Phyllobacterium zundukense: one gene and its partner. The protein of the gene in region 1 binds, or shares a complex with, the protein of each later gene. Links are inferred from orthologs where the notes say so. Each region holds a gene or a part of one and is shown on either strand. Other genes may lie near its edges. The genes, in order: nusB and rpsJ.

Region 1 (14,679 bases):
GCATCACACACTTCATCGAGAATTGTCTCGACCAGTGAAGCCGACTCTGTGCGCGAAAGCCCTACCTTACGATAGACTGCCTCAGCCAGATCAGCGCGCGTAATGGTCTTACCCCCCATACGATCTCAAAGCTCTCGTTTGTTGCAAAACTAGCAGGTGAAGCGGAAGTTACAGAATGAAAACCGATCGGGCAAGCAGGTTGGGAAAGTTCGTTAACGAATTCAATGCCCAACCAGCTTGCACTACCACCGTAGCAGAACTGCACCCCACGTAAAGCCCCCACCCATGGCTTCAAGGAGCACCAAATCGCCTTCCTTGATACGGCCGTCCCCAACAGCGGTCGCAAGAGCTAAGGGTACTGAAGCGGCTGAAGTATTTCCGTGTTGGTCGACGGTGATCACGACCTTTTCTTCGGCCAGATTCAGCTTCTTCGCCGAGGCGTCGATTATGCGCTTGTTGGCTTGGTGCGGGACGAACCAATCGATGTCTTCGGCGGTAATTCCGGCTTCCGAAAACGACGCCTCAATGACGTCAGTGATCATGCCGACAGCATGCTTGAAAACCTCGCGGCCCTCCATCCGGAGGTGGCCGACAGTCTGTGTTGTGGATGGTCCGCCATCTACATATAGCTTCTGCTTGTGCGAGCCATCAGAACGCAGATTGGCAGTCAGAACGCCGCGATCCGAGGTCAAACCCCGCCCTTCGCTGGCTTCCAGTACTATTGCACCTGCGCCATCACCAAAGAGCACGCAGGTGGTGCGGTCATTCCAGTCGAGGATGCGGGAGAAGGTTTCCGACCCTATCACCAGAACACGCTTGGCCATGCCGCCGCGAATGTAGAGATCTGCAGTGGTAACGGCGTAGACAAAGCCCGAACAGACGGCCTGCATGTCGAATGCAAAACCATGGGTCATGCCGAGACGCGCTTGAATATCGACCGCTGATGCCGGAAACGTATTGTCAGGCGTCGAAGTGGCCAGAATGATCAGATCGATATCGTCCGGCGTGAGGCCTGCATTGTCCAGCGCTGCCCGTGCAGCTGCTTCGCCGAGAGAAGCCGTTGTCTCGCCCTCGCCCGCGATGTAGCGCTGCCGGATACCTGTCCGCTGAACGATCCATTCATCGGATGTTTCAACAATGCCTTCAAGATCAGCGTTCTTTACCAGGCGCGCCGGTTTGGCTGCCCCTATACCTTTGACAACGGATCGGATCATTTACTTTCCTGTTGTTCTATTTCAGCTTCTGCGTCGCTCTCGGTCTCGCCCTGGAAAGCGGCACCGACCGGGCTCTTGTGGAAATGGCTCAGATCCGCAGCGATCTTCTCCAACAACTTGTTGTGGGCCATGTCGTATCCCACATCGATGGCCGCGGCAAAACCGAATGCATCGGTCCCGCCGTGGCTTTTGATTACAACGCCATTCAATCCGAGAAAGACACCGCCATTGGTTTTACGCGGATCCATCTTTTCACGAAGGCGGTCAAACGCGCCCTTGGCAAAAATATAGCCTATCTTGGCCATCAGCGTACGGCCCATCGCTTCGCGCAGATATTGCGCAAACTGTTTTGCGGTGCCCTCGGCGGCCTTCAGCGCGATATTTCCGGCAAATCCTTCGGTCACCACAACGTCGACCGTACCCTTGCCGATGTCGTTGCCCTCGACGAAACCGAAATATTCAAGGCTCGGCAGCGGAATCTCGCGCAGGATTCGTGCTGCATCCTTAACGTCATCCTGTCCCTTGATCTCTTCGACGCCGACGTTGAGCAAGCCGATGGTCGGCCGCTCGATCTCGAACAGGGAGCGCGCCATGGCCGCGCCCATCACCGCGTAGTCGACAAGCTGCTGCGCATCGGCCCCGATCGTCGCACCAATATCGAGGACGATGCTTTCGCCGCGCAACGTCGGCCAGATCCCGGCAATGGCCGGCCGTTCGACATTTGCCATCGTACGCAGGCAGAATTTTGACATCGCCATCAGCGCGCCGGTGTTCCCTGCGGAAACACAGGCATCGGCTTCACCGGTCTTGACCGCCTCGATGGCGCGCCACATGGATGACTTCCAGCGGCCGCTGCGCAGGGCCTGGCTGGGCTTCTCGTCCATACGCACGGCAACGTCGCAATGATGAAACGTCGAAGCGTCGGACAGCGCCTGATGGCGGGCAAGGATCGGTTTGACCTCTTCCTCGCGCCCAAAGATCACAAACCTGATATCAGGATGACGCTCCAGCGCCGTTGCCATGCCGGGTATCACGATCGCAGGACCGAAATCACCGCCCATGGCATCAATGGAAATTCTGATCACTCTCGATTGTCCTGTCCTGTTCAGTGCTTGTGGGTAGAGCAAAAGATGTTCTTTGAAAAGACTCGGCGAAAATAGTCATTTTGCATAGGCGCACAACTGAATTCTGCCCGCCTGTCCGATCGCTGAGCTGAATTGTCGTGAAAACCTCGTCCCTCTAACAATTATCCACGGGGTCTGCCGACCATCTTTCATGCATCTACTCGCAGGATGTGCATCCGATCAAGTTTTCTGTTTCCAATCCTTCAGAGCAGCGAAGGGGTTTGCAGGTTTCTCGGCATCCTCATCGGCGTTTCCATAGGTCACGACGACCGGAGGAACCGCCTCTACCCCCTCCTTGCGTGGATAGGGATCAATCGCAAGCTCGAAGAATTCCTCGGCAATCGCGCCGGCATCCAGCGTATCGCCGGAAAATGTCTCCGGTATGTCTGGACCTTCAGCGCTGATGATCAGTTCGCCATTCTCATCGAGAGGCAAGCGTGCAAGCCGCGAATTTTCCGGAACAAAGAGCGTATCGATCTCCGCCTCGACTTTTGCATCGATCGGTTCCAGCGTCACAATACACGACTGGACGATCTCTGCCTTGACCACGCCGCGAACACGAATGCCATCCTTCTTCCACGGGACAATCTGCAGGTCAGCCTTGAAGGACTTGACGTCCTGCAGTTGGTGAAAGTCGCGCAGTGCCACGCGCTCCTTGTTGTCTGCGTCAATCTTGATGGTGAGACCCTTTTGCGGGAGTCGCTGAATCGAAACGGGAAAGCTCAACGCTCCATCCAAATTCCTTGTCATCAGACCTCCTCCTCCAAAGCTGCAGCGCCGGCTTCGGGAAACGTCACCTTGCCGCTCGCAATCATATCATCTGATTGGTCTTCAAGGTGCCGGCTCGCCTGCAGAACATAATTTCCAAGGGCAGATGCCCCGGGCCAGTTTTCGCTGTCGGGACGCACATTGCGGGCGAGCGCCGCAACCAGTGCCGAATAATCATTGCTAGCAAGTGCCTTGTCATAGGATTCGATCCGCCCGTAAAACATGCGCGCCAGCTTCTTCATGCGTTTCGGAACGCCCGAGTCTCCAATGCCAAGTTCACGCAGGGAATGATCGACATCCCGGAAGAATTCGTCCGTCACTTCCTGTCCGATCGATTTCAACGCCGGGGTCCGGCCCTTGATACGGCGCATGAACAGGAAAACGTGCAGCGAGAGCATTTCATAGCGGCCCAATGGCGAATCCGGCACATCAAGGTCAGAATAAAAGTACGGCTGCCGCGCCGCTGCCACGATCGCATCGTAGAGGGCAATTGTAATCGCCTCATTTGCTTTGGCCTTGCGGCTAAATAGACTGAGAATCATAGAGTTGAGCTTTCACTTGGGTCTGGCACGCAACACATGTCGCGTGTTGCATCGGACTTCAAGGTGGTTTACCGAAGTTCTGCGGGCAGCGAAAGACTTGCGCCCAGTTTGAAATGGAGATGTCGTTGCTGCAGCGGATTTTCAAGACCGTTCGTTCCCGGGAATACCTTCTCGCTGGAACCCTTCTTTTGGCCGCAGGGCTTGCTGGCTGTAATACCGCCAACCTCAATCCATCAGAGACGCTCACACAAGGTTATGTGCTTGACGAGAAGGCACTTGAGTTCGTCCCGGTGGGCTCCAGCCGCGAACAGGTCATGCTGTCGCTGGGCAGTCCATCGACGACCGCGACCTTCGACAATGAAGTTTTCTATTACATTTCACAGAAGCGGCACCGTACCGTCGCCTTCATGCAGCCGAAAGTGACGGAACGCCGTATCCTGGCAGTCTATTTTGACAAGGACAGCAAGGTCTCCAGCATTTCCAACTATGGATTGCAGGACGGCAAGGTATTCGACTTCATCTCGCGTACCACACCGACGGGCGGCAAGGATCTTTCCTTCCTCGGTCAGTTGCTGGCCGGTGTCGGCAAGGCACCTTCTTCGCTTGGCGGCGGTGGCGCTCCACAGCAATAACAGGCTTCCAATACAAAAAACCCACGAACCTGGTTCGTGGGTTTTTTGTTGCAATGCTGACTGCAGTCAGTGCGCAAGCACGGCTAGCAAGAGCAAGGCCACAATGTTGGTGATCTTGATCGCTGGATTGACAGCCGGTCCTGCCGTATCCTTGTAGGGATCACCCACTGTGTCACCGGTGACGGAGGCCTTGTGCGCTTCCGAGCCCTTCATGTGACGCGTTCCATCCTTGCCGACAAAGCCATCCTCGAAGGACTTCTTCGCGTTGTCCCAGGCACCGCCTCCCGACGTCATCGAAATGGCAACGAAGATGCCATTGATGATGACACCGAGCAGCGAAGCACCGAGTGCCGCAAAGGCGGAAGCCTTGGATCCGGAAATCAGCAGAACGCCAAAATACACGACGATAGGCGCCAGAACCGGCAGCAGCGATGGAACAACCATTTCCTTGATCGCTGCACGGGTCAGGATATCAACCGCCCGCGCGTAGTCCGGCCGCTCAGTACCCAGCATGATGCCGGGTTTTTCACGGAACTGCCGCCTTACTTCTTCGACCACGGAACCCGCCGCGCGGCCAACGGCAGTCATCGCGATACCGCCGAAGAGGTAAGGAATGAGACCGCCGAAGATCAGGCCTGCCACGACATAGGGGTTGGACAGTTCAAAGGAAACGGCACCGATCCCCTTGAAATAGGAGAATGCGGTCGCGCCCTCCTTGTTGGCTTCGCTGATGAAGAACTGCAGATCGTTGGCGTAAGCTGCAAACAGCACCAGCGCGCCGAGACCGGCAGAACCGATCGCGTAGCCCTTTGTGACAGCTTTGGTGGTGTTACCCACTGCGTCAAGCGCATCGGTGGACTTGCGTACTTCCGGATCGAGACCCGCCATTTCGGCAATGCCGCCGGCATTGTCGGTGACCGGTCCGAAGGCATCAAGCGCAACGATCATGCCGGCGATGCCGAGCATGGCTGTAACGGCAATGCCTGTGCCGAACAGTCCGGCAAGCTGGTAGGTCGAGATAATCCCACCAACAATGACCAGTGCCGGAAGCGCAGTCGATTCAAGTGATACCGCGAGGCCCTGGATCACGTTGGTACCATGACCGGTAATCGATGCCTGGGCGATCGAATTGACCGGGCGTTTGTTGGTGCCGGTATAATATTCGGTGATCACCACAATCAAGCCGGTCACGACGAGGCCGATGAGACCGCAGAGGAAGAGGTTGCTTCCGGTAATGGACTGACCCGCCACGGTTCCAATCTCGCCCCATCCGATTGTCATCGATGTTGCCGCACCAAGGCCAAGGATCGACAGGAGCCCTGTCACGATCAGGCCTTTGTAGAGCGCTCCCATGATCGAGTTATTAGCGCCAAGCTTGACGAAGAATGTGCCGGCAATCGAGGTGATGATGCAGGCGCCGCAGATAGCCAGCGGATAGAGCATGACTGTGGCAAGGTTTGGCGCCGCAGCAAAGAAGATGCCGGCGAGAACCATTGTGGCAACGATCGTGACCGCATAGGTTTCAAACAAGTCGGCGGCCATACCAGCGCAGTCGCCGACATTGTCGCCGACATTGTCTGCAATCGTTGCAGGATTGCGTGGATCGTCCTCCGGAATTCCGGCCTCGACTTTGCCAACGAGATCGCCGCCAACGTCGGCGCCCTTGGTAAAGATGCCGCCGCCAAGGCGCGCGAAAATGGAAATGAGGGAAGCACCAAAGCCAAGGGAGACCAGAGCGTCGATCACCGTACGATCAGCGGGCCCATAGCCCATCGGGCCGGTCAGAACCCCGTAGTAGACCGACACGCCAAGCAGTGCGAGGCCGGCGACCAGCATGCCGGTGATGGCGCCTGATTTGAAAGCAATTTCAAGGCCGGCGGCAAGACTTCGGGAAGCGGCCTGCGCCGTGCGGACATTCGCTCGCACGGAAACATGCATGCCGATAAAACCGGCTAGCCCCGAAAGAACGGCACCGATCATAAAGCCTATCGCCGCCGTTCCCGTCAGAAGGAACCAGACGGCGATGAATACCACAACGCCGACCATGGCGATCGTGGTGTACTGCCGTGTAAGATAAGCCTGTGCGCCCTCGCGGATTGCACCGGCGATTTCTTGCATGCGCGCATTGCCCTGGTCCGCCGCGAGCACCGATTTGGTGGCCCAGATGGCGTAAACGATAGACAGCAGACCGCAGGCAATGACCAGAAACAGTATTGTCATGCCACTCCCTCAGATTTTGACCGGAAAAACCCCTCCCCGGGTCAGGTTCGGTACGGCACACTGAAATCCGCCAGGCCGGCAGAAATGCGACCGTATGTGTAAGGAGTAGCGAAGCAAATGCGAAAACGTCAAGGTCTTTCGCATCTTGGTGAAATGCGAGACGAAAGTAGGGCTTGCTTGGACCGGAATAGCTCAGCATTGTGGGCTAATTCGAGCACGAAAGGCAACGCGTGGACTTGATTTACAACGAGCGGATCAAATTGCTCGCCACCTTCATCAATAGTATCGGTATTGCGATTTTTGCTGTGGGCGGGTTGGCGCCACTAATTTCCAGCTTAAACGGTCCGTTCGGTCCTACAAAGCCGTTATTGTTTATCAGCACCGTTTGTTTTCTAGGTGCATTTGCACTACATTTTACTGCAAGCCGTTTTCTCAGAAGGATGAGACAATGACCACGTTACAGATCATTTCTCTTCTATATATGCCTGTAGTTGGCTTCATCATAGCTGGCGCCGTTTTGCTTTACGACTGGAAATTCCCACCTACGCATCACCGCCCTCGCGACCCAAAATAGAAACCAAAACTGCTAACGCTGTGGGCTTTTGACGCCCTTGCTTTCGCCGCGAATTTCAAAGGCCAGACGATCGAGCACAGCATTGACCAGTTTCGGCTCATCCTCGGAATAAAAGGCTTTGGCGATATCGACATATTCCGAAACGATAACCGCTGTCGGCACGTCGGCCCGATCCTTCAATTCCCAGATTCCGGCCCGCAGGATGGCACGCAGCGTCGAATCGAGACGTGACAGTGGCCAGTCCTCGGTCAAGGCCTGACGAATCATCGGATCGAGCAGGGTTTGCTCAGCTACAACGCCGGAAACGATGGCCCGAAACCACTGCGGATCGGCGTCCAGATACTGATTGCCATCGACTTCCTTGCCGAGGCGATGCGCTTCGTATTCTGCCACGACCTCCAGAACGCCTGTGCCTGCAACGTCCATCTGATAGAGGGCCTGAACCGCGGCCAGGCGGGCTACGCCACGCTTGTTAGCTGTTTTCCCGGTTGGGCTTTGCCCGTCTTTTGGAGAAGGCATTCGTTCAGGCTCCAAGCTTTTCCTTAAGGGCGATCATGGTCAATGCAGCGCGCGCAGCAAAGCCACCCTTGTCCTTATCTTCGCGACGCGCACGTACCCACGCCTGCTCTTCATTCTCGACGGTCAGGATGCCGTTACCGATCGCAATGCTCTCATTGACGGCAAGGTCCATCAGAGCACGGCAGGACTCATTGGCCACGATGTCGAAATGATAGGTTTCGCCGCGAATAACGGTACCGAGCGCCACATAGCCATCATATTCCTTTCCGCCTTCGACCGCAGCATCGAGGGCAAAAGAAATAACCGCCGGAACCTCCAGGGCTCCGGGAACCGTAAAGACATCGTAGGTGGCGTTCGCTTCATCAAGCGCCGATTTGGCGCCATTCAACAAAGCATCCGACAGATCTTCATAAAATCGCGCTTCCACGATCAACAGATGTGGCGCACGCGCCTTATTATTGGACATGATAGCTCCAAGGGAAATGGGGTGGCGTCGCCGCCGTTGGCTGTCGTCCTAGGCTGATTTCGGATATTCTGCAAGCCGCGCAGCGTATCTCGCCATCTGATCAATTTCGATATTGACCTTGTCGCCGACCTTGCGGTCGCCCCAGGTCGTCACCTCAAGCGAATGACGAATGAGCAGGACATCGAATTCGTTGCCATTGACGGCGTTGACCGTCAGCGACGTGCCGTCCAGCGCGACAGAACCCTTCTGCGCGATAAACCGTGCAAGCTGCTCCGGCACACGCAGGGTGAAGCGCACGGCGTCACCCTCGTCCTCACGTTTGATGATTTCCGCCAGGGCGTCGATATGCCCGGAGACGAGATGACCGCCCATCTCGTCGCCCAGCTTCAATGAGCGCTCAAGATTGATGCGTGTCCCGGATTTCCAACCCGCAATACTGGTAAGCCGCAGGGCTTCTTCCCAGGCTTCAACTTCGAACCAGCGAGCATTCGATCCTTTTTCGGGAAGCGTCGTAACCGTCAGGCAGACACCAGAACAGGCGATGGACGCACCAATCTCGATCGTTTCCGGATCGTAATTGGTTTCAACGCGCAGCAACACGCCTTCATTGAGCGGCTTGACCTGACCGATTTTGCCGATATCCGTGACAATTCCCGTAAACATCCGTGGTTCCTTAGCGAGGCCTGATATATTCGCCGTACCGGTCTTCACCGAAGCGATATTCGCGCAAGAGTTTGAATTCACGGGCGATATGGGAGTGGAGTTCAGGCACTGCAACCCCGTCGCTATCGCCAATTGCAATCGGACCCTCGAAAAGTGCAAGGCGATCGACCAGCCCCTCCTGCAAGAAGGAGCTTGCGACCGTTGCGCCACCCTCCACCATCAAGGTCGATATGCCCTGTGCCGCGAGGTCGTCGAGCAATTCAGGCAGCGCAGTTGCCCCGCAATCGGTTTCCGTCGCCAGGATCCGGCAACCCGCTGCCACGAGTGCCTGTCGTTTTGCGGGTTCGGCAGCTGCACTGCCTGCAACCCAGACTGGAACGGACCTTGCACTCCTGACCAATGTGCTATCGAGCGGCAGGCGAAGCCGGCTGTCCAGAACAACGCGGATCGGCGAACGGGATTCCAGCCCCGGTAAACGGCACGTCAGCTGCGGATCGTCTGCAAGTACTGTACCGATGCCGACCAAGATCGCATCGGATTCAGCCCGCATCAGATGAACCTGCGACCGGGAAACCGGTCCCGTGATGGAAACTTGTCCATCGCCTCGCCGGCCGATGAATCCATCGCTGGAAAGTGCAAGCTTCAGAGTCACTTCCGGCCGTTTCTTCGCAGAACGAATCAAATAGCCGGCGAGATTATCGGCGGCCACCGCACCAAGTATGTTCTCCTCAACCTCGATGCCTCCAGCACGCAAGATGGCATAGCCCTTGCCTGACACGCGATCATCGGGATCATTGGTGGCAGAGATGACACGGGCAACTCCGGCAGTAATCAGGGCATCCGCGCAGGGTGGAGTCTTGCCATGATGAGCACAGGGCTCAAGCGTAACGTAAGCCGTTGCGCCGCGCGCCTGTTCACCCGCTTCAGCCAGGGCCTGCGTTTCGGCATGGGGCCGTCCGCCAATTGCCGTGACTCCGCGCCCGACGATCACGCCGTGCTTGACGATCAACGTGGCGACGGAGGGGTTTGTCCCGGTCAGCCCCTGATGGCTGCGTGACAGGCGAATAGCCGCGGCCATGAAGCGGCGATCAAGCGCATTCTGTTCCGACCCGGTCATTTGGCTCATTGGTTCTCGACCGGATCCGGGACAATATCACCGGAGGTGATCTCGTCGATGACATCGTGGAAGTCCTTGGCCTCGCGGAAATTGCGATAGACGGAAGCGAAGCGAATATAGGCAATGTCATCGATGACCTTCAAGGCATCCATGACCAACCGGCCGATTTCATCCGACGAAACCTCGGGTTCACCGGAGCTTTCCAGCTGGCGAACAATGCCCGAAACGGCGCGTTCGACCCGTTCGGGATCAACCTGGCGTTTACGCAGCGCCACTTCAACGGAGCGCATCAGCTTGTCGCGATCGAACGCAACCTTGCGGCCGCTTTTCTTGATCACCAGCAGATCGCGCAGTTGCACGCGCTCAAATGTAGTAAAGCGTCCGCCGCAATCCGGACAGACACGCCGCCTCCGGATCACCGCGCCGTCTTCGGCCGGGCGGGAGTCTTTCACCTGAGTGTCTTCAGACTGGCAGTAGGGGCAACGCATCGAGTGGCTTTCTGAACGTAATCAAATCTGAGCGAAGATAGTGTCTTTCTCGAAGATATAAAAGCGTTCAGGCGGAGAGGATTGTGAACGGACCGTTCGATCCACCGCAATCTTCTCCGCCCGAGTAAAATCAAGCCGTATCAGTCGGTATTCAGACTTTACCCCAGATATGGATAAAGCGGGAAGCGATCCGTCAGGGTAATGACTTTCTGGTGGACAGCCTTTTCAACTGCGGCGTTGCCCTCATCGGAGTTTGCCACCTTCAAGCCGTCGAGCACTTCAGAAATCAGATCACCGATTTCGGTGAACTCCGCGGCACCAAAACCGCGGGTCGTTCCCGCAGGCGTCCCAAGCCGAACACCGGAGGTGACGAAAGGCTTCTCTGGATCGAAGGGAATGCCGTTCTTGTTGCAGGTGATGTTGGCGCGGCCGAGCGCCGCTTCAGCGCGCTTGCCGGTTGCATTCTTCGGGCGAAGATCGACCAGCATCAGATGGTTGTCGGTTCCGCCTGAAACGATGTCGAGGCCGTTCTTCTTCAAGGTTTCGGCCAGCGTTTTCGCGTTGGCGGCAACGTTCTGGGCGTAGGTCTTGAACTCCGGCTTCAGCGCTTCACCGAACGCAACAGCCTTTGCGGCGATGACGTGCATCAGGGGGCCACCCTGGAGGCCCGGGAACACGGCCGAATTCATCTTCTTGGCGATTTCCGGGTCATTGCTGAGGATCATGCCACCACGCGGTCCACGCAGAGATTTGTGGGTCGTCGTGGTGACAACATGCGCGTGCGGAAGCGGCGACGGGTGCACACCGGCAGCGACGAGACCGGCGATATGCGCCATATCGACCATCAGATAGGCGCCAACAGCATCGGCGATTTCGCGGAAACGCTTCCAATCCCAGATACGCGAATAGGCAGTTCCACCGGCCAGGATCAGTTTGGGTTTGGTCTCGTGTGCCTGTTTCTCGATCGCATCCATATCAAGCAGATGATCGTCCTGGCGCACGCCATAGGAGACGACCTTGAACCACTTGCCGGACATGTTGACCGGAGAGCCATGCGTGAGGTGACCACCGGAATTGAGGTCGAGGCCCATGAACGTATCGCCCGGCTGCAGCAGCGCCAGGAAAACCGCCTGGTTCATCTGGCTACCCGAGTTCGGCTGGACATTGGCAAACTCGCAGCCGAAAAGCTGTTTCGCGCGCTCGATTGCCAATTCTTCTGCGATATCAACGAACTGGCAGCCGCCATAGTAGCGCTTGCCCGGATAACCTTCGGCATATTTATTGGTCATGATCGAGCCCTGCGCTTCGAGCACGGCACGCGACACGATGTTTTCCGATGCGATCAGTTCGATCTCATGACGCTGGCGGCCCAGCTCCTTGCGGATGGCGCCGAAGATTTCCGGATCGATCTCTTCGAGCGATGCGTTGAAAAAGGTATCTGCAACAGAAGCGCTTGCATTCGACATGGTGCCTGGACCCTCATTTGCCGGTGGGTAATTCAAAGGTAATTGCGGCGCATTATCATACTTAAACCGGCAAGGCCAATGGCCGGTACGCGAAAAGCATTAGCCCGAAACCGCCTTTCGGGATTCAAATATGAAAAGACCGCCCGAAGGCGGTCTGTATCAGCATATCGTCCAGTGCATGCGATCAGGTATTCGTACCGATCGACAGAGCAGCCTGACCATCGCGCTCGTAGATATCGTCGCGCAGATGGACAACGCCATCGCCCGTCGACCATGCTGTGACATACACAAAATGCAGCGGAACGGGATCGGTCACCTGGATCGGCGTATTGACGCCGGTCTTGATGGTTGCCTCCATCGTCTGGCGGTCCCAGCCGGCCGTATCGCGCAGGAGCCAGACATTGAGATCGCGGACGTTCTGCACACGAACGCACCCGGAAGACTCGAAGCGCATCAGCTTGTTGAATACGCCCTGCTGCGGTGTGTCGTGCATGTAAACCGCGAAAGCATTCGGGAAGTTGATCTTCGTCGACGACATGGCGTTGATCTTGCCCGGATCCTGACGGAACATCAGCTTCATCGCGTCTTCGGTGCTCCAGTCAACCGTTTCCGGAGCGATTTCCTCGCGGGTCCGCTCATCGAACAGACGGATCTTGTTGCGCTCGAGGTAAGTCGGATCCTTGCGCATCAGCGGAATGATATCTTTCTGGATGATCGACTTCGGTGCGGTCCAGTAAGGATTGAGGATGACTTCGTGAATCTTCGAATCGAGGATCGGCGTCTGGCGATCAATCTTGCCGACGATAGCGGTGTGGCGCTGGACAACGCGGGCACCTTCCACAGCCTCCAGCTGTGCAGCTGGAATATTGACCATGACGTAGCGCCCGCCCTGATCAGTAGTGGCAAGAGTACGGACACGCTCGAGATTGGTCTGCAACTGGTTAAGGCGAATGTCGGCCGGAACATTCATCGCAGCGAGGGAATACTCGCCCATGACACCGTCTGCCGGAAGGCCGTGACGCGCCTGGAAACGCTTTACGGCGGCATCGACGTAGGTATCGAACGAATTCGACAGGCCTGCACTCTCAGAAAGATCGCCGGCGATCATCAGGCGCTTGCGCATGGCAGCGACGGACGGATCAATGACACCAAGCTGCAACTTCACAGTTGCATCTACTCTTGGCCAGCCACCATTGCTGACGATCTGGCTGTAGGTATTGATGGCGCTTTCGATGAAGGAAGCTGTTTCTGGACTTGCGATCGGCTGGAAACTTGCGACCTTGCCCTTGTTGCTCGAACGGGCATCGAACTGATCGTCCCAGTTGCCGCGGCGGGGAGCAGCAAGAATTTCACCGATATCAGACTGCTGCGCGAAAGCCGCTGACGTCGCTGCAGCGAAACCAGCCGTTGCCACGCCTCTCAGAAATGCGCGGCGATCAAGCGCTGATGATCCGAATTTCTTCATATTTTGTCCAACCCTTGGAAGTTCTGCAGTCAAGCTGCTCACCGCAATGTGCAAGAGCAGATATGGTTTCCAAAAATATCAGGAACATCCTTAACAAACACCAACCTTTACACTGAATAGCGTGATTGTGATGGTGAAGACCAGTGAGGACTGTCGTCGATGCTACGCTGACATGAAGTATTGGATGTGCAATTTCATTCCATTATGGCGGATTAATGACTGTCGGGCGGCATGCGGCCGATGATGTTCCACCACCTCTTAAGACCAAGGTCTAATTGACAACCATTTCGAATTATAGGAATTTTATCCTTTTTAGGAGACAATTCATGAGTATTGCCGACACGCCCGAATATCCAATTATCCGCCTAAAGGCCCAGATCGCCGCAAATAATGTCATTTTCGCTTTGGAGAGGCTGGCTCCGCGCTTCGGGTCTGCCCTACCGCACACCGGACCATGTCCGGCACGAGCAGAAAATGCTGCAGGAGCAGCTCGATTTGCGATGCGCATAGATACACGGGGCAAAGTCCTCCATGACAATACAGTCTGTGTTTACGATCTCAAAACTGGAAACAGAGGTATCACCGTTCCAAGGGCCGTAGAAATATACGAATCCGTCAGACGACGTTTCAAAACCATGCCTGAAGTACGCATTGTGGAAGTGAACCCAGGCCGATGACAACGATTTCACAAGCCCGCAAGGCGCTTCAGCCTGTCCTCGCCCATAACCCAGATCTGGTTTTAATGGGACGATTTCTTATCATCAAGCCGGTGCACCACATGCTGAAGGGCATATTCCTTGACCGCAGCAGTATTAAAAATCAGTTCGTGACAAGCACAAGCGTCAGGCTTTTCGCGGGGCCGTGGACGAGCATGCGCGGCGAGCGATTCCACGGATTTTTTATCACACAGAAAGAACTCGAAAAGTTAATTTTTTTTGCCGCTTCGGATAGAGTCATCAATCATAATGACCATCCTGATGCCGCTGAAAAAGTGCGTGTTACGTCCGAAATCCGAAAAGCAGTTTACAGTTTCAACAAAGATTACAGGAGCCCCGAACATTGGGATAACTGCGTCCGAATGGAATGGGTCCGTTGGGATATCGCCGATCCTGCAAGTATTCGCCTCATGTGCGAAATGATCGAGGATGAAGTTCTCCCTGACTTACGAAAAATAGTATCATTCGATGATTTCGTAACGTTTGCCGATACGCTCGGCTGGGCTGATCATTTCCCCTATAGAACCAGTGCATTTGAGCGCATGTTCGTCGCTACTGCGGAAGGTGATTTCGAAAAAGCGCGCGCATTATGGGATTCCAATGAACAGGACCCCGACTATTTCCAAACAAAAGAGCTCGAAAATTTTATGGCCAGAATGCCAAACTTCCATCCCGCCCTGCTTGCAGGGGATCGCGCCGCCCTGG
Region 2 (14,732 bases), 250 kb from region 1 along the record:
TGCCGAGGATGCCTTGGGCCTGGTTGTTGAAGGCCTGGGCGAATGCACCGAGATTGATACCCGGCAGCGGGATATAAGTACCAAGCCGGTAAACCAGCAATGCGCCAAGCGTAAACCAAATGCGCTTTTTGAGCTCTTCGGCCTTCGAGAAAGCAGAGAAATTGAGATTTGACGCGAGCTGTTCTGCGGCTGAAGCCATTATAGTCTCCGGTCTGTGCCCGTCAGGGCCTCGCCACCCGAAACGGGAATCGGCGGCTCTACCCAGATATGTGCCCTTGATAAAAGGTACAAGCGGCGATCGTGGAGATCGCCGCCTGAATAGGCATATTTATTCTGCAGCTGCAGGAGCAGCTGGAAGCTTGACGGTACCGCCGGCCTTTTCGATCTTTTCGATCGCAGCCTTGGATGCACCGGAAACCTCGAAGGTTACTGCGGTCGTGATCTCGCCATCGGAAAGCAGACGAACGCCATCCTTGGGGCGGCGAATAACGCCGGCAGCCTTGAGGGCTTCAATCGTGACCGGTGCCTTGGCATCGAGCTTCTTGGCGTCGATGGCAGTCTGGATACGGCCAACCGAAACGGTGTTGAAGTTCTTCGAGAAGATGTTGGTGAAACCGCGCTTAGGCAAGCGACGGTAAAGCGGCATCTGTCCGCCTTCGAAACCGTTGATAGCAACGCCCGAACGCGACTTCTGACCCTTGACACCACGACCGGCAGTCTTGCCGGAGCCCGAACCAATACCACGGCCAACGCGCTTGCGTGCTTTGGTCGCGCCTGGATTTTCACTCAGATCATTGAGTTTCATTTGCTTAATCTCCGGTATCAAGCCTCGTCCACAACGCGGACGAGATGTTGAACCTTTGCAATCATGCCACGTACGGAAGGCGTATCTTCCAATGTACGACGGCGATGCATCTTATTGAGGCCCAGGCCGATCAGCGTTGCGCGCTGTTCTGCCGGACGGCGGATAGGGCTACCGATCTGTTCGACCGTAACCGTCTTACCCTTCTTGTTCTCAACCATGACTTTGTCCTTTAGTCTCTACAGTGAGCAGGAACCCGAAGGCCCTGCCCTGCTGCGCCATCTATGGCCTATTCTTCCGAACCGACCACATCGCGGCGGCGAGCCTGCAGTGTCGAATACTTGATACCGCGCTGAGCAGCGATGTCCTTCGGATGCATCTGATGCTTCAGGGCATCAAACGTCGCGCGAACCATGTTATACGGGTTCGACGAACCGAGTGACTTTGCGACAACGTCCTGCACACCAAGCGTCTCGAATACGGCGCGCATTGGACCACCAGCGATGATACCTGTACCAGCTGTGGCTGCGCGAAGCAGAACCTTGCCGGCGCCATGACGGCCTTCAACATCGTGATGAAGGGTACGGCCCGAACGCAGCGGTACGAAAATCATTTCGCGCTTGGCGGATTCCGTTGCCTTGCGGATAGCTTCCGGCACTTCACGCGCCTTGCCATGACCGAAACCTACGCGGCCCTTCTGATCGCCGACAACGACGAGAGCAGCAAAGCCAAAACGCCGGCCGCCCTTGACGACCTTGGCGACGCGGTTGATATGCACGAGCTTGTCAACGAATTCGCTATCGCGCTCTTCGTTGCGACCGCGATCCTCGCGGCTTCTCTTTTCCTGTGCCATGCTCCTAATTCCTTTTTCTTTTCCGGTAGCACGAATGATGTTTGCGAAATCCGGCTTGCAAGAGACAAGCCCTTGCAGTTCCGGATCCCGAAAGTTTTGCCTTAGAAGCTGAGACCAGCTTCGCGGGCAGCTTCAGCAAGTGCCTTTACACGGCCGTGGTAAATATAAGCACCACGATCGAAGACAACTTCCTTGATGCCGGCCTTGACGGCGCGCTCTGCAACGAGCTTGCCGATGAGTGCCGCTGCTTCCGAATCTGCACCGGTCTTCAGCTTGCCCTTGAGGTCAACTTCGAGAGTGGATGCGGATGCAATCGTATGACCATGCGCATCGTCGATGACCTGCGCATAGATATTCTTTGAAGAACGGTGGACGCTGAGCCGCGGACGGTCACCGGCAACCGCCTTGAGCTGGCGGCGAACACGCGAAGCGCGACGCTGAATGATTTCTTTCGGCGATGCCATGACACGAATTCCTTACTTCTTCTTACCTTCTTTACGAACGATCTTCTCGCCCGCATATTTCACACCCTTGCCCTTGTAAGGCTCTGGGCTACGATATTCGCGAATTTCAGCCGCGACCTGGCCAACCTGCTGCTTGTCGATGCCGGTGACGACGATTTCCGTCGGCTTCGGGACAGCAACCGTGATGCCTTCCGGCACCTGGTAGACCACTTCATGGCTGAAGCCGAGCGACAGCTGCAGGTTCTTGCCCTGCATTGCCGCACGATAGCCAACGCCGCTGATTTCAAGACGCTTTTCGAAACCGTCCTTAACACCTGTGAAGATGTTGACGACCATCGTGCGGCTCATGCCCCACTTCGAACGAGCGATCTTGGAATCGTCGCGCGGATTAACGCTGACGGCACCGTCTTCAAACTTGACCACAACGTCGTCATTGGCGACAAAGGAGAGTTCCCCCTTCGGGCCTTTGGCCTTGATGGTCTGGCCGTCTACGCTGGCTGTTACGCCCTGCGGGACTGCCACGGGTTTTTTACCGATACGAGACATTTTTCAACCTGTCCGTTTCTTCCTGTTACAGCCCGCGCATTAGAATATGCGGCAGAGCAATTCGCCACCAACATTCTGTTCACGTGCCTCGTGATCCGCCATTACGCCCTTCGGCGTCGACAGGATCGAAATACCAAGGCCGTTAGCAACCTGCGGGATCGACTTGACCGAGACGTAAACGCGACGGCCGGGCTTCGAAATACGGGTAATCTCGCGAATTACCGGTACATTCTCAAAATACTTCAGTTCGATTTCGATCTCGGACTTGCCGTTTTCGAAATCAACCTGGCTGTATCCGCGGATATAGCCTTCAGCCTGAAGAACATCCAGAACGCGGGCACGCAGCTTGGAGGCAGGCGTCGAAACCTTGCCCTTCTTGCGCATTGTTGCGTTACGGATACGTGTCAGCATATCGCCGAGAGGATCTGTCATAGACATCCGTCTTCTCCCTTACCAGCTCGACTTCACGACGCCGGGCACCTGGCCGAGCGAACCCAGCTGGCGCAATGCGATACGCGACATTTTGATCTTGCGGTAATAACCGCGCGGACGGCCCGAAACTTCGCAACGGTTGCGAATACGAACCTTGGTGGAATTCCGTGGCAGTTCTGCCAGCTGGATGGTGGCGCGGAAGCGCTCGTCCAACGGCAGCGACTGGTTCATCACGATAGCCTTCAGGCGCGCACGCTTTGCAGCGAAACGTTTTACCAGAAGACCACGGCGCTTGTTCTTTTCGACTGCGCTCGTCTTAGCCATTTCATATACCTCGCTACGCTTGCCGTTACTGGCGGAAGGGGAAGTTGAAGGCGCGCAGGAGAGCGCGTGCTTCATCATCCGTCTTTGCAGTCGTACAAACGATGATGTCCATGCCCCAGATCTGATCAACCTTGTCGTAGTTGATTTCCGGGAACACAATGTGTTCCTTGATGCCCATGGCAAAATTGCCACGACCGTCAAAGCTTTTTGGATTCAAGCCGCGGAAATCTCGAACGCGCGGAAGCGCAATCGTGATCAGACGGTCGATGAATTCATACATGCGCTCTTTACGAAGGGTGACCTTCGTACCGATCGGCATATTCTCACGAACCTTGAAGGTAGCGATCGAATTGCGCGCACGCGTAATAACCGGCTTCTGACCAGCAATCAATGCCAGATCTTCAGCTGCGACAGTTGGCTTCTTGGAGTCAGCAGTTGCTTCACCAACGCCCATATTGAGGACAACCTTGGTGATGCGTGGGATCTGCATCTCGTTGTCGTATTTGAACTCCTCGAGAAGCGCCTTACGTACTACTTCAAAGTACTGCTTCTTCAGACGGGGTTCGATTTTTGCATCAGCCATCGATCAGATCTCCTGAACGCTTTGCTACACGTACCTTCTTGCCGTCCTCGAGGACCTTGAAGCCAACACGGGTCGGCTTACCATCCTTGTCGGCGATAGCAATATTCGACAGATGGAGCGGCGCTTCTTTCGAAATGATGCCGGCTTCCTGGTTCTGTGTCTGCTTCTGGTGACGCTTGACAACATTGATACCGCGAACGAGCGCCTGCTCGTCCTTCGGCAAAACTTTGATTACTTCGCCGGTACGGCCCTTGTCCTTACCAGCAAGAACGACAACGCGGTCGCCTTTACGGATCTTCTGCATCGTCTGCTCCTTACAAAACTTCTGGAGCCAGCGAGATGATCTTCATGTGGCTCTTTGCGCGAAGTTCGCGCGGAACCGGTCCGAAGATACGCGTGCCGATAGGCTCTTTCTTATTGTCGATCAAAACGGCGGCGTTCTTGTCGAAACGAATAACGCTCCCGTCCGCGCGACGGATGTCCTTGGCGGTGCGAACAACCACCGCCTTCATCACGTCACCTTTTTTTACACGGCCGCGCGGAATTGCTTCCTTGATCGAAACGACAATGATGTCGCCGACCGAAGCATATTTCCGCTTCGAACCGCCCAGCACCTTGATGCACATGACACGACGTGCGCCGGAATTATCCGCCACGTCGAGGTTTGTTTGCATCTGAATCATGACTAGCCGCCTTCTTCTTGTTCAACCGGACTGGGCTTTCCTTGCCCCTCGCGATTGCTGCGTACTTACCTACAGATAATTAGCTCGCCGGGGCGTCTGTAACGACAACCCAACGCTTGTCTTTCGAAATCGGCTTCGATTCCTGGATGGAAACGGCATCGCCGACCTTGAACTGGTTATTCTCATCGTGCGCCTTGTACTTCTTGGACTGGCGCACAGTCTTCTGGAGGAGCGGATGCGAATAGCGCCGCTCGACCTTGACCACAACGGTCTTGTCGTTTTTGTCGCTCACGACAACGCCCTGCAGAATGCGTTTAGGCATGGTTTTCTTCCTTAAGCCTTGCTCTCGACCGCTTTTTGGCGGGCGACAGTCTTGATGCGCGCAATATCACGGCGGATCTGCCGGACGCGAGCGGTTTTTTCCAACTGGCCGGTTGCCTTCTGGAAGCGCAGGTTGAACTGCTCTTTCTTCAGGGAACCCAATTCTTCATTCAACTGATCGAGGCTCATCGCCCGGACATCTGCGGATTTCATAACATCCACCCCTTATTCTGCGATGCGCTGAATAAAGCGCGTCTTGACCGAAAGCTTGGCCGCTCCGAGGCGAAGCGCCTCACGAGCGATTTCTTCCGAAACGCCGTCGAGCTCGAACATGACGCGGCCTGGTGCGACACGGGAAGCCCAATAGTCAACCGAACCCTTACCTTTACCCATGCGGACTTCAGTAGGCTTCGATGTGACCGGTACATCCGGGAAAATCCGGATCCACACACGACCGGCACGTTTCATGTGACGGGTAATTGCACGGCGAGCGGCTTCGATCTCACGCGCCGTAACGCGGTTCGGCTCGAGGGCCTTCAGGCCGAAAGCACCAAAATTAAGATCCGTGCCGCCCTTCGACGCGCCGTGGATACGGCCCTTGAACTGCTTGCGGAACTTTGTGCGCTTAGGCTGCAGCATTGTTCTCTACTCCAAAATTCTCGTTTCCGAAAGACGCTATTTAAGCGTTTTCGCGGCGACGGCCCGAACCCTGATGGCTTGCATCGCCCTCGACAGCACGGCGCTCGGAAGCCATTGGATCGTGTTCAAGGATTTCGCCCTTGAAGACCCAGACCTTGACGCCGCAAATGCCATAAGCGGTATGTGCTTCAGCAGTTCCGTAATCGATATCGGCACGAAGTGTATGCAAAGGCACGCGGCCTTCACGGTACCATTCCATACGAGCAATTTCCGCACCGCCGAGACGGCCCGAGCAATTGATACGAATGCCTTCTGCACCAAGACGCATTGCCGACTGAACGGCGCGCTTCATGGCACGGCGGAATGCAACACGGCGTTCCAGCTGCTGAGCAATGGACTGAGCAACGAGAACCGCATCTGTTTCTGGCTTGCGGACTTCAACGATATTGAGTGCGGCATCTGCATTGGTCATTTCTGACAGCTTGCGGCGCAGCTTCTCGATATCGGCGCCCTTCTTGCCGATGATCAGACCCGGACGTGCAGCGTGGATCGTGACGCGGCACTTCTTGTGCGGACGCTCGATCACCACCTTGGAAATGGCGGCCTGCTTCAGTTCGTCCATCAGATACTTGCGGATCTTCAGGTCTTCATGCAGCAGCTTGCCGTATTCACCTGTGTTCGCGTACCAACGCGAGTCCCAGGTCCGATTGATGCCAAGGCGGAAGCCAATCGGATTAATCTTCTGGCCCATTATGCGGCCTCCCCTTTTTCCTCAGCTTCGCGAACGACGATCGTCAGATGCGAGAATGGCTTCTCGATCCGGCTTGCACGACCGCGACCACGAACATGGAAACGCTTCATCACGACTGACTTGCCAACGTAGGCTTCAGCAACAACCAGAGCATCAACATCCAGGTCATGGTTGTTTTCTGCGTTGGCGATAGCTGATTCGAGAGTCTTTTTCACCGTGCCTGCAATCCGCTTGCGCGAAAATTCCAGATCGGCAAGAGCGGCATTAACCTTCTTGCCACGGATCAGAGCAGCCACCAGATTAAGCTTCTGAGGGCTGATGCGGAGCGTACGGGCAACGGCTTTCGCCTCGTTGTCCTTAAGCTGGCGCGGAGCCTTAGCCTTGCCCATCTTTATTTCCTCTTCGCTTTCTTGTCCGCGCCGTGCCCGTAATAGGTACGCGTCGGGGCGAATTCACCAAACTTGTGTCCGATCATCTCTTCGTTGACCGAAACAGGAACGTGCTTGTTACCGTTGTACACGCCGAACGTCAGACCGACGAACTGCGGCAGGATCGTGGAGCGCCGGCTCCAGATCTTGATAACTTCACTGCGACCGCCCTCACGTACCTTCTCAGCCTTCTTGAGAAGATAGCCATCGATGAACGGGCCTTTCCAAACTGAACGAGCCATTTCAGACTACCTCTCTTACTTCTTGCGCTGATGACGCGAACGAGCGATGAACTTGTCCGTCGACTTATTGGAGCGCGTCTTCTTGCCCTTCGTGGGTTTGCCCCACGGAGAAACTGGATGACGTCCACCCGACGTACGGCCTTCACCACCACCGTGGGGGTGATCGACCGGGTTCATGGCAACACCGCGAACGTGCGGACGCTTACCGAGCCAACGGCTGCGACCTGCCTTGCCAAGGCTGATATTGCCATGGTCAGGATTGGATACTGCACCGACCGTGGCAAAGCACGAACCGTGGACGAGGCGCTGTTCACCTGAATTCAGGCGAAGGATTGCCATGCCCTGGTCGCGGCCAACGAGCTGCGCATAGGTACCGGCGGAGCGAGCGATCTGACCGCCCTTGCCTGGCTTCATCTCCACATTGTGGATGATGGTGCCGACCGGGATCGAAGACAAAGGCATCGCATTGCCCGGCTTTACGTCCGTCTGTGCGCCAGCAATAACGCTGTCGCCAACGGCCAGACGCTGCGGAGCCAGGATGTAGCTCAGCTCGCCATCTTCGTAGCGGATGAGCGCAATGAATGCGGTCCGGTTTGGATCGTATTCAAGGCGTTCAACCTTGGCAGCAACATCGTGCTTGCGACGCTTGAAGTCGACGAAGCGGTATGTGCGCTTGTGTCCGCCACCCTGGTAACGTGCAGTCACGCGACCGGAGTTGTTACGACCACCCTTCGACGACAGACCCTCGGTCAAAGCCTTGACAGGCTTGCCCTTGTAGAGCTCCGAACGGTCCACAATCACCAGCTGACGCTGGCTTGGTGTGGTTGGATTGTATTTTTTGAGTGCCATTGTCTTTACTCCACGGCCCCTCAGAGACCAGTCGAAACATCGATCGACTGGCCTTCGGCGAGCGTCACGACTGCTTTCTTGACATCACTCTGGCGCCCGACGATGCCGCGGAACCGCTTCACCTTGCCTTTGCGCACAGCTGTATTGACTGCCGTAACCTTCACGCGGAACAGCGCTTCGACTGCGGCCTTGATTTCCGGCTTCGTTGCCTTGCGGGCTACGTTGAAGACGACCTGGTTGTTTTCGGAAACCAGGGTCGACTTTTCCGTAATGACCGGGCTGACGATCACGTCGTAGTGGCGAAGATCAGTCATTTGAAACGCTCCTCGAGAGCTTCAACTGCTGCCTTGGAAAGCACGAGCTTGCCACGACGCAGAATGTCGTAAACATTGATGCCCTGGATCGGCAGAACATCGATGTTCGGGATGTTCGAAGCAGCGCGACGGAAATTCGCATCGATCTCGGCACCGCCGATGAGAAGCGCATTTTCGAGGCCAAGCTTGGCGAACTGCGAAACAAGTACCTTTGTCTTGGCTTCGGCCGACAGAAGATCATCGACGATGATCAGGTCGGAAGCCTTGACCTTGGCGGACAGGGCATGACGAAGCGCAAGGGCGCGGACCTTCTTCGGCAGGGCATGATCGTGGCTGTGAACAACCGGACCGTGAGCCTTGCCGCCGCCGCGGAACTGCGGTGCACGTGCCGAATGGTGACGGGCGCGGCCCGTACCCTTCTGCTTGTACATCTTGGCGCCGGTGCGTGCGATTTCCGAACGGCCCTTTGCCTTGTGCGTTCCCTGCTGCTTGCGGGCGAGCTGGTAACGGACCATGCGCTGAAGGATATCGTCGCGCGGCTCAAGACCGAAAATCTCCTCGGAGAGTTTCACCTTGCCGGCATCGACGCCTTCAAGTGTTGTAATCGAAAGGTCCATTATTCGGCTCCCTCAGTTGTCTGCGCCACTTCTGCATCAGACACAGCGGCTGTACCGTTAGCTGCCTGGCGGAGACCAGCTGGCTTCGGAGCATTGTCCGGCAGCGCTACCTTGACGGCATCGCGTACCAGGATCCATGCACCCTTGGAACCAGGAACTGCACCACGAACCAGAATGAGGCCACGATCGAGGTCAGTCGAAACGACTTCGATGTTCTGTGTTGTCACGCGGGTCTGACCCATGTGACCGGCCATCTTCTTGCCCTTGAACACCTTGCCCGGATCCTGACGCTGACCGGTAGAACCGTGAGCGCGGTGGGTGACCGAGTTACCGTGCGTAGCGCGGTGACCGCCGAAGTTATGGCGCTTCATCGAACCGGCAAAACCCTTACCGATCGAAGTACCAGTCACATCGACCTTCTGGCCGGCAACGTAATGTTCGGCAGTGATCTCAACACCGACATCAAGAAGATTGTCGGCAGAGACGCGGAATTCCGCGACTTTCGCCTTTGGCTCAACGGAAGCCGTCGCGAAATGACCGCGCAAGCTCTTCGTTGTATTCTTTACCTTGGCCAGACCAACACCGAGCTGAACGGCAGTGTAGCCATTCTTCTCGACTGTACGCTGAGCCACAACCTGACAATTCTCCATCCGGAGTACTGTCACCGGCACATGCTCGCCTGCGTCGTTATAGACGCGAGTCATGCCCAGCTTCTGTGCAATTACACCTGAACGCATCGGTTCGTCCTTCCGTCCTCAAGCCTTACAGCTTGATCTCGACATCAACACCAGCGGAAAGATCGAGCTTCATCAGCGCGTCTACAGTCTGCGGGGTTGGGTCTACGATATCGAGAAGACGCTTATGTGTGCGCATCTCGAACTGCTCGCGGCTCTTCTTGTCGATGTGCGGCGACCGGTTAACAGTGAACTTCTCGATCCGTGTAGGAAGCGGGATCGGTCCGCGCACGTTGGCACCGGTACGCTTGGCAGTCGACACGATTTCCCGCGTCGAATCGTCAAGGATCCGATGATCAAACGCCTTGAGGCGAATGCGGATGTTTTGACCGTTCATTTCATCTTTTCCTTGTTTAGCGGAGACGCCCTATAGCAGGCGCCTCTGCATAAAACCTTAATTTTACTCAATGATCGACGATACGATGCCTGCACCGACGGTGCGGCCACCTTCACGGATAGCGAAGCGCAGCTTCTCTTCCATCGCGATCGGCACGATCAGCGTCACATCGACTGCGATGTTGTCGCCGGGCATGACCATTTCCGTGCCTTCCGGCAGCGTCACTACACCCGTCACGTCGGTCGTGCGGAAGTAGAACTGCGGACGGTAGTTGGTGAAGAATGGCGTATGACGGCCACCTTCATCCTTCGTCAGGATATAGGCTTCTGCCTTGAACTTGGTGTGCGGCTTGACCGAACCTGGCTTGGCAAGGATCTGGCCGCGCTCGACGCCTTCACGGTCAACACCGCGAAGCAAGGCACCGATGTTGTCGCCAGCCTGGCCCTGATCGAGCAGCTTGCGGAACATTTCAACGCCGGTCACCGTCGTCTTCGACGTCGGCTTGATGCCGATGATCTCGACTTCTTCGCCGACCTTGACGATCCCGCGCTCAACGCGGCCCGTCACAACCGTACCACGGCCGGAGATCGAGAACACGTCTTCGATCGGCATCAGGAACGGCAGGTCAACCGGACGCTCTGGCGTCGGAATGTACTTGTCGACTTCCGCCATCAGCGCGCGTACCGCGTCTTCGCCGATTTCCTTGTTGGAGTCTTCCAGCGCAGCCAAAGCCGAACCCTTGACGATCGGAATGTCGTCGCCCGGGAAGTCGTACTTCGACAGAAGCTCGCGTACTTCCAGCTCAACCAGTTCGAGCAGCTCGGCATCGTCAACCTGGTCGACCTTGTTCAGGAACACCACAATCGCCGGAACGCCAACCTGACGGGCCAGAAGAATGTGCTCGCGCGTCTGCGGCATCGGGCCGTCGGCAGCCGACACAACCAGGATCGCGCCGTCCATCTGTGCCGCACCGGTGATCATGTTCTTCACATAGTCGGCGTGGCCGGGGCAATCGACGTGCGCATAGTGGCGCGCCGCCGTCTCATATTCAACGTGCGCCGTCGAGATCGTGATGCCGCGCGCCTTTTCTTCCGGCGCTGCGTCGATCTGATCGTACGCCTTGTACTCTCCAAAATACTTCGTAATCGCTGCCGTCAACGACGTCTTGCCATGGTCAACGTGACCAATCGTGCCAATGTTGACGTGCGGCTTGTTACGTTCAAACTTGCTCTTAGCCATCTGAGCTCTCCGTTATATGTTCGCCTGCTCAGGCTTACTGACAACTGTCACGCGCAACCGGTTGGTTACGCAAACTTCTTCTGAATTTCCTGTGCGACTGCTGTCGGAACAGGTTCGTAGTGATCGAACTGCATGGTGTACTGTGCACGACCCTGGCTCATCGAACGCAGGTTGCTCACATAACCAAACATGTTGGCCAGCGGCACGTTTGCATTGACGACGGTCGCGATACCACGAGCTTCCGTGCCCGAGATCTGCCCACGACGTGAGTTCAGATCGCCGATCACGTCACCGACGTAATCTTCAGGGGTTACAACCTCGACCTTCATGATCGGCTCGAGCAGCTGGGCACCGGCCTTCTGCGCACCTTCGCGGAATGCAGCGCGAGCTGCGATTTCGAAGGCGAGAACCGAGGAGTCCACATCGTGGTAGGCACCGTCGATCAGCGTGGCTTTCACGCCGAGCATCGGGAAGCCTGCGAGCGGACCCGCACCCATGACGCTCAAGATACCCTTCTCAACGCCAGGGATGTATTCCTTCGGAATTGCACCGCCGACGATCTTCGATTCAAAGATGAACTCGTCGCCATCATGCGGCTCGAAGATAACCTTGATACGGGCGAACTGACCCGAACCACCCGACTGCTTCTTGTGCGTGTAATCGATTTCAGCCTTACGGGTGATCGATTCACGGTAGGCAACCTGCGGGTTACCGACATTCGCCTCGACCTTGAACTCGCGGCGCATACGGTCCACGAGAATGTCGAGATGAAGCTCGCCCATGCCGGAAATGATAGTCTGGCCGGATTCTTCGTCCGACTTGACGCGGAAGGAGGGATCTTCAGCAGCAAGACGATTAAGCGCGAGGCCCATCTTTTCCTGGTCAGCCTTGGTCTTCGGCTCGATCGCGATCGAGATAACTGGCTCCGGGAAGACCATACGTTCCAGGATAACCGGCTTCAGCGGATCGCAAAGCGTGTCACCCGTTGTGGTTTCCTTGAGGCCTGCCAAGGCAACGATGTCACCGGCAAACGCTTCTTCGATGTCTTCACGCGAATTGGAATGCATCTGCAGCATGCGGCCGATACGTTCGCGCTTCAGCTTTACCGTGTTATCGAGCGAAATGCCCTTGGTCAGCTTGCCGGAGTAGATGCGGCAGAACGTCAGCGAACCAACGAACGGGTCGTTCATGATCTTGAACGCCAGCATCGACAAAGGCTCTTCGTCGGACGACTTGCGAACTGTTTCTGCATCGGTCTTCGGATCAATACCCTTGATCGCCGGAACATCCACCGGCGAAGGCAAGAATTCGACGACACCATCAAGAAGCGGCTGTACACCCTTGTTCTTGAAAGCAGAACCGCAGAATACCGGATGGAATTCCACGCGGCAGGTGCCGATACGGATCAACTGACGCAGCTTATCATTGTCCGGCATGTTGCCTTCGAGATAGGCTTCTGTCGCAGCTTCGTCGACTTCGACAGCAGTCTCGATCAGCATTTCGCGGAATTCTTCCGCCTTCGCGTGGAGGTCAGCAGGGATCTCTACGACGTCCCACTGCGCACCCAGCTGTTCGTCGCGCCAAACAAGGGCCTTCATCTCGATCAGATCGACGACGCCCTTGAACTCGTTTTCAGCGCCGATCGGCAGCTGCATGACGAGCGCCTTGGCACCAAGACGGGTTTTGACCATGTCGACGCAGCGATAGAAATCGGCGCCGGTCTTGTCCATCTTGTTGACGAAGATCATGCGCGGGACATGATACTTCTCGGCCTGACGCCAGACGGTTTCAGTCTGCGGCTCAACACCGGCATTGGCATCGAGCAGTGCAATCGCACCGTCGAGAACGCGCAGCGAACGCTCTACTTCAATCGTGAAGTCAACGTGGCCCGGGGTGTCGATGATGTTGAAGCGGCGCTTCTTGCCGTCACGGCCGGTCCAGTAGGTGGTGGTCGCAGCGGAAGTGATCGTGATGCCACGCTCCTGCTCCTGCTCCATCCAGTCCATGGTTGCGGCGCCATCATGTACTTCACCGATCTTGTGCGACTTACCGGTGTAATAAAGGATACGCTCGGTGGTCGTGGTCTTGCCGGCGTCGATGTGCGCCATGATACCGAAATTACGGTAGTCTTCGATTTTATATTCGCGGGCCATGATAGGGTGCCTTCAAGAATAGGGTTTCGACGATTACCAGCGGTAATGCGAGAATGCGCGGTTGGCTTCTGCCATGCGATGCGTGTCTTCACGCTTCTTCACAGCCGAGCCACGGTTGTTCGCAGCATCCAGGAGTTCACCGGACAGGCGATCGATCATCGTCGTCTCATTGCGGCCGCGGGCTGCATTGATGAGCCAACGGATAGCAAGAGCCTGACGACGCTCCGGACGAACATCGACCGGAACCTGGTACGTTGCACCACCAACGCGGCGCGAACGTACTTCTACGTGCGGCGCTACATTGTCGAGAGCCTGATGGAACAGGGCAACCGGCTCCTGCTTGCTCTTGGACTCAACGGACTCAAGCGCACCGTAAACGATACGCTCAGCAATTGACTTCTTGCCATGATGCATGACTGCATTCATGAACTTGGTCAGAACGAGATCGCCGAACTTCGGATCCGGATTGATCTCACGCTTTTCTGCACTATGGCGTCTGGACATATTCTTTGTCTCTTATCTGCATCGGGTTGACCTACCTGGTGGCCAAAGTCCCGGAAAATCTTACTTCGGACGCTTCGCACCGTACTTGGAACGGCGCTGCTTGCGGTTCTTGACGCCCTGGGTATCCAGAACACCACGGATGATGTGGTAACGAACACCCGGCAAATCCTTTACACGGCCGCCGCGGATCATCACGACGGAGTGTTCCTGAAGGTTATGCCCCTCACCCGGAATATATCCGATGACTTCAAATCCGTTCGTCAGACGCACCTTGGCGACCTTACGGAGAGCCGAATTCGGCTTCTTCGGTGTCGTCGTATAGACGCGAGTGCAAACGCCGCGCTTCTGCGGGTTTTCCTGCAGAGCAGGGACTTTATTGCGCTTTACCGGCGCAGTGCGCGGCTTGCGGATCAGCTGGTTTACGGTAGGCATTCAACCTTCCCTCTTTCACAAATCTCGTATCTTCGCCCGTCAGGGCCGTTTCAGCGCCATGCTCATGCACGAATTCGGGCGATTAAACCACCGCGAGGTGGTTGCCCGAATAAAAGCAGAGGAAGCCCTGTGGCTTCATGCGAGCGGCAAATTGCATTTCGATCGTAAAACGAACCCTGTTTGAGATGAACTCCAGAGCGTGTCGCTCCGAAACAGCCAATCTCACATCGGCTCAGATGGGCTGCTGATACTTGGTCCCTAGGCTCTCGTCAAGCCTGAACCCCAAATATTATTAAGGTTTGCAGCGTTTGCAGGCGCTTTGTGGCCTGAATGAAAGATAGTTTCGCCGACGAGGCATTAATTCAAGCAAAATTTCAATTCGTGCACAGCGTTTTCATGCCGGTTTATGCTAAGAGGCGTCAAAATATCCACTCTGCACCCTTAAAACCTGGAATCGGGAATCATTCAATGTCATCTGCACCATC

What was found.
Region 2: the proteins of nusB (region 1) and rpsJ are in contact, whole or in part, in a solved structure (PDB 3D3B), measured with the Escherichia coli proteins. The link is inferred for Phyllobacterium zundukense from one-to-one orthologs.

The regions. Positions count from the first base shown.
Region 1 is NZ_CP017940.1:2,174,973-2,189,651, forward strand. Bases 5,841-8,719 are described here. They hold nusB (transcription antitermination factor NusB), read right to left. Parts: upstream 7,594-8,719; coding sequence 7,087-7,593; downstream 5,841-7,086. Other genes in these bases: BLM14_RS10975 (sodium-translocating pyrophosphatase), read right to left, coding at 5,841-6,500; BLM14_RS10990 (6,7-dimethyl-8-ribityllumazine synthase), read right to left, coding at 7,598-8,059; BLM14_RS10995 (riboflavin synthase), read right to left, coding at 8,108-8,719. In the rest of the region: BLM14_RS10945 (integration host factor subunit alpha), read right to left, coding at 1-119; BLM14_RS10950 (beta-ketoacyl-ACP synthase III), read right to left, coding at 243-1,214; phosphate acyltransferase PlsX, read right to left, coding at 1,211-2,299; BLM14_RS10960 (YceD family protein), read right to left, coding at 2,519-3,088; BLM14_RS10965 (ubiquinol-cytochrome C chaperone family protein), read right to left, coding at 3,088-3,648; BLM14_RS10970 (outer membrane protein assembly factor BamE), read left to right, coding at 3,774-4,280; more of BLM14_RS10975, read right to left, coding at 4,347-5,840; more of BLM14_RS10995, read right to left, coding at 8,720-8,722; bifunctional diaminohydroxyphosphoribosylaminopyrimidine deaminase/5-amino-6-(5-phosphoribosylamino)uracil reductase RibD, read right to left, coding at 8,733-9,848; transcriptional regulator NrdR, read right to left, coding at 9,845-10,327; glyA (serine hydroxymethyltransferase), read right to left, coding at 10,486-11,793; BLM14_RS11015 (L,D-transpeptidase family protein), read right to left, coding at 11,978-13,258; BLM14_RS31025 (hypothetical protein), read left to right, coding at 13,585-13,935; BLM14_RS11020 (hypothetical protein), read left to right, coding at 13,932-14,679. UniProt on the Escherichia coli protein: Part of the processive rRNA transcription and antitermination complex (rrnTAC). The complex forms an RNA-chaperone ring around the RNA exit tunnel of RNA polymerase (RNAP).
Region 2 is NZ_CP017940.1:1,919,853-1,934,584, forward strand. Bases 8,266-11,197 are described here. They hold rpsJ (30S ribosomal protein S10), read right to left. Parts: upstream 9,920-11,197; coding sequence 9,611-9,919; downstream 8,266-9,610. Other genes in these bases: rplD (50S ribosomal protein L4), read right to left, coding at 8,266-8,848; rplC (50S ribosomal protein L3), read right to left, coding at 8,848-9,585; tuf (elongation factor Tu), read right to left, coding at 9,983-11,158. Outside these bases: preprotein translocase subunit SecY, read right to left, coding at 1-199; rplO (50S ribosomal protein L15), read right to left, coding at 329-805; rpmD (50S ribosomal protein L30), read right to left, coding at 823-1,023; rpsE (30S ribosomal protein S5), read right to left, coding at 1,092-1,655; rplR (50S ribosomal protein L18), read right to left, coding at 1,757-2,119; rplF (50S ribosomal protein L6), read right to left, coding at 2,132-2,665; rpsH (30S ribosomal protein S8), read right to left, coding at 2,705-3,103; rpsN (30S ribosomal protein S14), read right to left, coding at 3,116-3,421; rplE (50S ribosomal protein L5), read right to left, coding at 3,447-4,004; rplX (50S ribosomal protein L24), read right to left, coding at 3,997-4,308; rplN (50S ribosomal protein L14), read right to left, coding at 4,319-4,687; rpsQ (30S ribosomal protein S17), read right to left, coding at 4,767-5,009; rpmC (50S ribosomal protein L29), read right to left, coding at 5,021-5,221; rplP (50S ribosomal protein L16), read right to left, coding at 5,234-5,647; rpsC (30S ribosomal protein S3), read right to left, coding at 5,688-6,398; rplV (50S ribosomal protein L22), read right to left, coding at 6,398-6,787; and 8 more genes. UniProt on the Escherichia coli protein: Involved in the binding of tRNA to the ribosomes. Part of the processive rRNA transcription and antitermination complex (rrnTAC). The complex forms an RNA-chaperone ring around the RNA exit tunnel of RNA polymerase (RNAP).